One region of the Hansschlegelia sp. genome, then DNA from elsewhere that is predicted to be linked to it. Evidence: riboswitches for the same ligand, from Rfam matches in the RefSeq annotation. Region 1 holds a riboswitch; the other holds the start of a gene.
What was found. Region 1 has a riboswitch for thiamine pyrophosphate ahead of thiO (glycine oxidase ThiO). Riboswitches for the same ligand answer to the same signal wherever they lie in the genome.
Positions count from the first base shown of each region.

Region 2: linked by a shared signal. The riboswitch ahead of thiC (phosphomethylpyrimidine synthase ThiC) and the one ahead of thiO (glycine oxidase ThiO) in region 1 are both predicted to bind thiamine pyrophosphate.

Region 1 is NZ_DATLJK010000010.1:27,822-32,286, reverse strand. Features, by position in the region: gene VM780_RS06490 (acetolactate synthase 3 large subunit) at 1-1,700, opposite strand, end outside; gene VM780_RS06485 (hypothetical protein) at 2,022-2,522, shown strand; TPP riboswitch at 2,566-2,668, shown strand; gene thiO (glycine oxidase ThiO) at 2,742-3,743, shown strand; gene thiS (sulfur carrier protein ThiS) at 3,712-3,909, shown strand; gene VM780_RS06470 (thiazole synthase) at 3,911-4,465, shown strand, end outside.
Region 2 is NZ_DATLJK010000017.1:275,055-279,519, reverse strand. Features, by position in the region: gene thiC (phosphomethylpyrimidine synthase ThiC) at 1-1,466, opposite strand, end outside; TPP riboswitch at 1,545-1,654, opposite strand; gene VM780_RS17350 (DUF29 domain-containing protein) at 1,699-2,190, opposite strand; gene VM780_RS17345 (2,3-bisphosphoglycerate-dependent phosphoglycerate mutase) at 2,230-2,892, opposite strand; gene VM780_RS17340 (NAD(P)(+) transhydrogenase (Re/Si-specific) subunit beta) at 3,012-4,406, opposite strand; gene VM780_RS17335 (NAD(P) transhydrogenase subunit alpha) at 4,412-4,465, opposite strand, start outside.

The DNA.
Region 1 (4,465 bases):
AGCAGCATGTCGTTATGCGCGCGGCCCGACGGGATCATCGGCGTGACGTTCTCCATCTTGTCGACGACGCAGTCGACCACGACCGGGCCCGGCGTCTCGACCATCGCCCGGATGGTGGCGTCGAGGTCGCCGGGCTTCTCGCAGCGCAGCCCGGTCGCCCCATAGGCCTCGGCGAGCTTCACGAAGTCCGGCAAAGCCTCGGAGTACGAGTTCGAGTAGCGGCTGCCGTGCAGCAGCTGCTGCCACTGCCGCACCATGCCCATGTATTCGTTGTTCAGGATGAAGATCTTGATCGGCAGCTTGTACTGGATCGCCGTCGAGAGCTCCTGGATGCACATCTGGATCGAGGCTTCGCCGGCGATGTCGATGACGAGCGCCTCCGGGTGCGCGATCTGCACGCCGACCGCGGCCGGCATGCCGTAGCCCATGGTGCCGAGGCCGCCGGAGGTCATCCAGCGGTTCGGCTCCTCGAACTTGTAGTACTGGGCCGCCCACATCTGATGCTGGCCGACTTCGGTCGTGATGTAGGTGTTTGGGCCCTTGGTCAGCTCATAGAGCCGCTCGACGGCCTGCTGCGGCTTGATGGTGTCGGCCGACGCCCGGTAGGCGAGGCAGTTCTTCGCCCGCCAGCGGTCGATCTCGCCCCACCATGACTTCAGCCCATCCGGGTCGATCCGAGCGTTCGAGGCCTTCCAGATCCGCAGCATGTCCTCGAGCACATGGGCGACGTCGCCGACCACGCCGACCTGCACCTTGACGTTCTTGTTGATCTGCGCCGGGTCGATGTCGATGTGGATCTTCTTCGAGTTCGGCGAGAAGGCGTCGAGCCGGCCGGTGATGCGGTCGTCGAAGCGCGCGCCGACGCACAGCATGACGTCGCAGTCATGCATCGCGTGGTTGGCTTCGTAGGTGCCGTGCATGCCGAGCATGCCGAGCCACTGCTTGTCGGAGGCCGGGAAGGCGCCGAGGCCCATCAGGGTCGAGGTCACGGGCGCGCCGGTCAGCCGCGCGAACTCGCGCAGCAGGCGCGTCGCCTCGGGCCCGGAATTGATGACGCCGCCGCCGGTGTAGAAGATCGGCTTCTTCGCCGTCGCCAGCAGTTCGACCGCCGCGCGGATCTTGTCGGCGTCGCCCTTGACCTTGGGATGATAGGTTTTGTGCGAGACGTTCTCGCGGCCCACATAGGCGCCGCTCGCGAACTGGATGTCCTTCGGAATGTCGACGACGACCGGCCCGGGCCGGCCGCTGGTCGCGACATAGAACGCCTCGTGCAGGATCTGCGCGAGCTCGTTGACGTCCTTCACGAGGTAATTGTGCTTGGTGCAGGGCCGCGTGATGCCGACGGTGTCGCATTCCTGGAACGCGTCCGAGCCGATCAGATGCGTCGGCACCTGCCCGGTGATGCAGACCATCGGGATGGAGTCCATCAGCGCGTCGGTCAGGCCGGTGACGGCGTTGGTCGCGCCCGGCCCCGAGGTGACCAGCACGACGCCGCACTTGCCGGTCGAGCGCGCGTAGCCCTCGGCCATATGGGTCGCGCCCTGTTCGTGGCGGACCAGGATGTGCTCGATCGAGTTCTGCTGGAACAGCGCGTCATAGATCGGAAGCACCGCCCCGCCCGGATAGCCGAAGATGTGCTGAACGCCCTGATCGGCGAGCGCGCGGACCACCATCTCCGCGCCGGTCATCGTCTCGGTCATTGTGGCGGTTCCTTTCGCCTTTTTCGACCCTGCTCCGACCCGACGCGAGGTGACGCCGGGCAACAAAAAAGGGCCCGCTGGGGAGCCCTTGCTTGGCGTCATCGGACGTTGAGCGCGAGCCCTATGCGGCCCGCACCGTCGATGACGCCTGTCTTACGAGAATGAGCTTGCGCGGCACGCCGTCGCTTCCTCTGCCGGAAATGCGGGCGGAACCTACGCGCGGAGGTCCCTGGCGTCAAGGCGCGCCCACAAGAAGAAAGCGCGGCGCGTCCGACCGGCGTTTCGGGACGTACAGAACAAGGATCAACCGGAGGGTTCCCGATGAGGACTTTCGCAGCCGTCCTTCTGCTTTCGCTCGCCGCCGCCACGGCGCGCGCGGAGAGCGGCCGCTCCGGCGCCTGGACCTACAATTTTGAGCCGGAGAGCCATGGCGGCGGGATCGTCACGGCGCTCTCGCCTGCCCCCGGCGCATCGTTCAACGACCCGTCTTATCTGGTCGCCCGCTGCCTCGGCGGACGCACGGAGTTTTTAGTGGGAACGTCCGGCGGCTGGGGCCTGTCCGGACGGACGCTCGACGTGCTGGCTCAGCCCGAAGGAACGCCCGGGCCGCCGGCGACCGCGCGCTGGGACGTGTCGTCGAACGGCAAGGCGGTGTTCGCGCCCGAGCCCGTGGACGCGCTGCTCCGCTCGCTGCCCGACCCGGGCCGGCTCCGCATCGCCGTCACGGACGGCATGGGCCAGAGCCACGAGACGATCTTCGACATGACCGGCTTCGCGGAGATCCGCCGCCGCATCGCCGAAGCCTGCCGCTGGGCGCCCTGAGCCCCGCTTCGGTTGACACGCGCGGGCGCGCTCCCCACTGTCTCTTCAGTCCGAGGGGCGCCCGGGGACGGGCTGAGACGGCGTGAGCCGGACCCTTTGAACCTGATCCGGGTCATGCCGGCGAAGGAACGGGGCTCTTGACGGCGTCCACGCCGCCGCCGCTCCCATCGCCGCATCGCCCCGCTGCGTCCGAGGCTCGAGCCGAGGGAGAGTGTTGTCATGCGCGTCACCATCGTCGGCGCCGGCGTCGCGGGCCTCACGGCCGCGATTGAACTCGCCGGGCGCGGCGCCGAGGTCGAGATCCTCGAGCGCGGCGCGGCGATCGGCGAGCGCGCCTGTTCCTGGGCGGCCGGCGGCATGCTGGCGCCGTGGTGCGAGCGCGAGAGCGCCGAGCCGGTCGTGGCCGAGCTTGGGGAGCAGGCGCTCAGCTGGTGGCCGCGCCATATAGACGGCGTGACGCCCAACGGCACGCTGGTGGTCGCGCCGCGGCGCGACGCCGCCGAACTCACCCGCTTCGCCGCGCGCACCGAGCGCTTCGACTGGATCGACGGCGACGCGATCGCCGGACTGGAGCCCGACCTCGCCGGCCGTTTCGACCGCGGGCTGTTCTTCCGGGAGGAGGCGCATCTCGATCCCCGCCGCGCGCTCGCGGCGCTGGCGACGCGCGCTGAACAGCTCGGGGTCAAAATCCGCTTCGGCGTCGATGCCGATCCCGAATCCGCGCCGGGCGACGCGGCGCTCGACTGCCGCGGCTTCGCGGCCCGCCGCGAGACCCCGGACCTGCGCGGCGTGCGCGGCGAGATGCTGCTGCTGCGCACGCAGGACATTTCGCTCAGCCGGCCGGTGCGGCTGCTGCATCCGCGCATCCCGCTTTATATCGTGCCGCGCGCCGACGGGCTGTTCATGGTCGGCGCCACGATGATCGAGAGCGCCGCGCGCGGCCGCGTCACGGCGCGCTCGGCGGTCGAGCTGATCAACGGCGCCTATGCGCTGCATCCGGCGTTCGGCGAGGCCGAGATCGTCGAGACCCGCGCCGACGTCCGCCCCGCCTTCCCGGACAATCTGCCCCGCGTGACGCGCCGGGGCCGCATATTCTCCATCAACGGTCTCTATCGTCACGGCTTCCTGCTGTCGCCCGCGATGGCGCAGCAGGCCGCCGAGGCCGTGATGGCGCTTTCGGAGACCCACGATGAAGCTGATCGTGAACGGCTCACCGCTTGAGGTGGAGGCCGAGACCCTCGCGGGCGCGCTCGCCGCGCTCGATTATGGCGACGCCATCGTGGCGACGGCCGTGAACGGCGCCTTCGTGCCGGCCGCCGGCCGCGCCGCCCGGCCGCTCGCCGAGGGCGACCGCATCGAGATCGTCGCGCCCCGGCAGGGAGGCTGACATGGATTTTTATGGCGTTCCGCTGCGCTCGCGGCTGCTGCTCGGCACTGCGCTCTATCCCTCTCCGGCGATCCTCGCCGACGCCGTGCGCGCGGCGGATTGCGACATCGTCACCGTATCGCTCCGCCGCGAGTCCGGCCGGCTGCGCGAGGGCCAGGATTTCTGGGGGCTGATCCGCGACCTTGGCGTGCGGGTGCTGCCCAACACCGCCGGCTGTCACTCGGTCAAGGAGGCCGTCACCACCGCCCAGATGGCGCGCGAGGTGTTCGGCACGCCGTGGATCAAGCTCGAGGTGATCGGCGACGCCGACACGCTGCAGCCCGACGTGTTCGGCCTGGTGGAGGCGGCCAAAATTCTGTCCGCGGAAGGATTCGAGGTGTTTCCGTACACCACCGCCGACCTCGGCGTCGCGGACCGCCTGCTGGACGCGGGTTGCCGCGTGCTGATGCCGTGGGGCGCGCCGATCGGCACCGGGCTCGGGCTCAACGACGTCTATGCGCTGCGCTCGCTGCGCGCGCGCTTCCCCGACGTGCCGCTCGTGGTCGACGCCGGCATC
Region 2 (4,465 bases), on a different contig from region 1:
TTCGGCAGGCCGAGATGCTCCTTCGGCGTGACATAGCAAAGCATCGCGGTCCCGAACCAGCCGATCATGGCCGCGCCGATGCCTGAGGTGATGTGGTCGTAGCCGGGCGCGACGTCGGTGGTGAGCGGGCCGAGCGTATAGAACGGCGCCTCGCCGCAGACGGCGAGCTGCTTGTCCATGTTCTGCTTGATCTTGTGCATCGGCACGTGGCCGGGACCTTCGATCATCACCTGGCAGCCCTTGTCCCAGGCGACTTTCGTGAGTTCGCCCAGGGTGTCGAGCTCGGCGAACTGCGCGGCGTCGTTGGCGTCGGCGATCGAGCCCGGCCTCAGGCCGTCGCCGAGCGAGAACGACACGTCGTATTTCCGCATGATGTCGCAGATGTCGCCGAAGCGCTCATAGAGGAAGCTCTCCCGGTGCCCGGCGAGGCACCAGCGCGCCATGATCGAGCCGCCGCGCGACACGATCCCGGTGACGCGGTTCGCGGTCAGCGGCACGTGGGCGAGCCGCACGCCGGCGTGGATGGTGAAGTAGTCGACGCCCTGCTCGGCCTGCTCGATCAGCGTGTCCTTGAACACCTCCCAGTCGAGCTTCAGCGGATCTCCGTCGACCTTCTCGAGCGCCTGGTAGATCGGCACCGTGCCGATCGGCACCGGCGAATTGCGGATGATCCAGGAGCGGATGTTGTGGATGTTCCGCCCGGTCGAGAGGTCCATCACCGTGTCGGCGCCCCAGCGGATCGCCCAGACAAGTTTTTCGACTTCCTCGGCGGCGCCGGAGGTGACGGCCGAATTGCCGATGTTGGCGTTGACCTTGACGAGGAAGTTGCGGCCGATCGCCATCGGCTCGAGCTCAGGGTGATTGACGTTGGCCGGGATGATCGCCCGGCCGCGCGCGACCTCGTCGCGCACGAATTCAGGCGTCACGAACTCCGGAATAGAAGCTCCGAAGCTGTCGCCGTCGGCATGGCGTTCACGCGCGCCGTCGCGCGCCGCCTCGCGGGCGAGGTTTTCGCGGTGGGCGACATAGATCATCTCCTCGGTGACGATCCCGGCCTTCGCGAATTCATACTGCGTGACCATCTGGCCCCGCGCCGCCTCGCGTATCAGGCGGGTCGCCGGGCATGGCGCGACCAGCCTGTCGGCGGAGACGTTGCCATTGTCCTCGGGCTTCACCGCACGGCCGGGCGCCACGTCGAGCCCGCGCGCCGCGATCCAGCTTTCGCGCACCGGCGGCAGCCCGGCGGCGAGGTCGATGCGGGCGGCGTCGTCCGTGTAGGGGCCGGACGGGTCGTAGACGCGGACCGGCTGCTCATTGGGATCGCTCAGTGTGATCTCGCGGAACGGCACCCGAAGTTCGGGATGCGACTTCGGCGCGGCGTAGACCTTGCGGGAGCCGGCGATCGGCCCGGTGGTGACGCTTTCGGGCGCGGCTTTGGCGTCCTTCGGCGGGATGTGGACGTTCATCGGGAATCTCCTCGAGCGCTTCTCGTTGGGAGATCCGGATTCTGACGAAATGTCAGGGAGACCGGGCGCGGACGCCCTTTGGCCTTCGGTTCCCGTCCCTTCGCCGGCATGACCCGGATCAGGTTCAAAGGGATCGGCCTCTGGCCATCTCAGCCCCGCATCGCAGCGGGACGCCCCTCGGAATGGGCGCAGGTTAGGAGCGATCGAGGGTGGTGTCGAGTGCGGAGGAGCGTCAGGCGTTGAAGGTAATGCGGCTCGCCAGGGCCTCGGCGTCGATCTCCTCGCCGTCGAGAATGTCGCCGAACGAGAAAGGGCTCTGCTTCGACGGTTCGCCCGGCAACGCTTCGCCGCGTCTCCGCAGAATGGTGCGGGCGTTGGCGACCGCGTGCCGCCAGACGCTGTGGACGTCCGACCGCTGGAGCATCGATGGCGTGACCGCGCTTTCGGCCTGCGACTTGAAGTTGTCGATCTCCTCAGCCCATTTGAGGCGAAGGTCAGGATCGGAAACGGCGGCCATCTTCAGAAGATGGACGAATACTTGTTTGACGTAACTCTCGAACGCCCGCTGTTCCGACCGCCCCACGCTTTCGATCTCCTCGGCGACGTTTTCGAGATCGAGTTCGTTCGGCAAACCCGATGCGCGAGTCTTGAGGTCGCGCAGCAGCGCGGCTTGGCGTTCTGACCAGAGCAGGATGTCGGTGTCGTAGTCGGCGACGTCACTCATGCGCCGAATGTCGCGCTGAGGTCTGGCGTTTGCAACTCGTCAGGCGCGGGACGACGGCTCCGCCAGATCGGCGGCCGGAAGGTTCGTCTTGACGAGACGCCGCCCGTCCTCGGCCAGCGCGTAGACTAAGGCCTGCGCGGTGCCGATGTTCACGTCCTCGATGGTCGCGGCGTCGATGCCGTCGAGGCGCATCAGCATCGAGCGCAGCGCGTTGCCGTGGCCGACGAGCAGCGCGCAGCCCCCCGCTCGCACGACCGGAGCGATCTCACGCTCGTAGAATGGCCAGACGCGAGCGGCCGTCATCGCCAGGCTCTCCCCGCCCTCCGGAACGGCGTCGTAGGATTTACGCCAGATCCTGACCCGCTCCGCCCCGAAGCGCTCGCGCGCCTGGCTCTTGTTCAGTCCTGCAAGGCCGCCATAGTCGCGTTCGTTGAGCGCGGCGTGCCTGCGCACCGGAAGATCGGATTGCCCGAGTTCGTCGAGGATCAGCTCCATGGTCTGGCCGGCGCGGGTCAGCATGCTCGTGAAGGCGTGCGTGAAGCTCAGCCCCAGGCGCCGCAGTTCCCGGCCCGCCGCGCGCGCCTCCTCCACGCCGCGGGGCGTGAGCGCCGGATCGCGGAGCCCGGAGAACAGATCCTGGGCGTTGTCCTCGCTTTGTCCGTGCCGGACGAGCACGAGCAAGCCACGGGCCGGCGTGGTCATAGGGTCTCCATCACCGGGGCAGCGCAAAGGCCCGTCATCCCGAAAATCCGCTCCTGGAATGGAAAAGGCCGGACGCTCCGGTCCGGCCTTTCCTGCCCTGCAATCGCGACGGCCGGAGGTCACAGCCCCCTGACGATCGCCTCCGTCATCTTCTTGGCGTCGCCGAACAGCATCATGGTGTTGTCGCGGAAGAACAGCTCGTTCTCGACGCCGGCGTAGCCGGAGCCCATGCCGCGCTTGATGAACAGCACGGTGCCGGCCTTCTCGACGTCCAGGATCGGCATGCCGTAGATCGCCGACGTCTTGTCGGTCTTGGCCGCCGGATTGGTGACGTCGTTCGCGCCGATCACGAAGGCCACGTCCGCGCCCGAGAACTCGGAGTTGATGTCCTCGAGTTCGAACACCTCGTCGTAAGGCACCTGCGCCTCGGCCAGCAGCACATTCATATGGCCCGGCATGCGGCCCGCCACCGGGTGGATGGCGTACTTCACCTCGACGCCCTCCTCCTTGAGCTTGTCGGCCATTTCACGCAGCGCGTGCTGCGCCTGCGCGACCGCCATGCCGTAGCCGGGCACGATGATGACCTTGGAGGCGTTCTTCATGATGAAGGCCGCGTCCTCGGCCGAGCCCTGCTTGACCGGCCGCTGCTCGACCTGTCCGCCGGCGCCTCCCGCCACCTCGCCGCCGAAGCCGCCGAGGATGACCGAGATGAAGCTGCGGTTCATGCCCTTGCACATGATGTAGGACAGGATCGCGCCCGACGAGCCGACCAGCGCGCCGGTGATGATCAGCGCGAGGTTGCCGAGCGTGAAGCCGATGCCGGCCGCAGCCCACCCCGAATAGGAGTTCAGCATCGAAACGACGACCGGCATGTCCGCGCCGCCGATCGGAATGATGATCAGGAAGCCGAAGACCAGCGCGACCAGCGTGATCAGCCAGAAGAGCGCGATGCTCTGGGTCAGCACGAACAGGATGACGAGCACCACCAGCAGGGCCGCGAGGCCGATATTGATGGCGTGCCGCATCGGCAGGATGATCGGCCGGCCGGACATGCGGCCGTCGAGCTTGGCGAAGGCGATGATCGAGCCCGAGAAGGTGATCGCGCCGATTGCGACGCCGAGCGACATCTCGACGAGGCTCTGCCCGTGGATGGCGTCCGGCGTTCCGATGCCGAAGGCCTCAGGCGCATAGAGCGCCGCCGCGGCGACCAGCACGGCCGCGAGGCCGACCAGCGAGTGGAAGGCGGCGACGAGCTGCGGCATGGCCGTCATGGCGATGCGCTTCGCCGTGACCGCGCCGACGGCGCCGCCGATGCCGAGGCCGAGCAGCACCAGGATCCAGCCGCCCGCGCCGTGCGGCGGCGAGACGAACAGCGTGGTGGCGATGGCGAGCGTCATGCCCGCCATGCCCATGTAGTTGCCGCGCCGCGACGAGGCCGGGCTCGAGAGGCCCTGCAGCGCCAGGATGAAGAGGACGCCGGCGACGAGGTAGAGGATCTGGACGAGGTCTGTCACCGGCCTCAGCCCTTCTTCTTGTACATGCCGAGCATGCGCTCGGTGACCAGGAAGCCGCC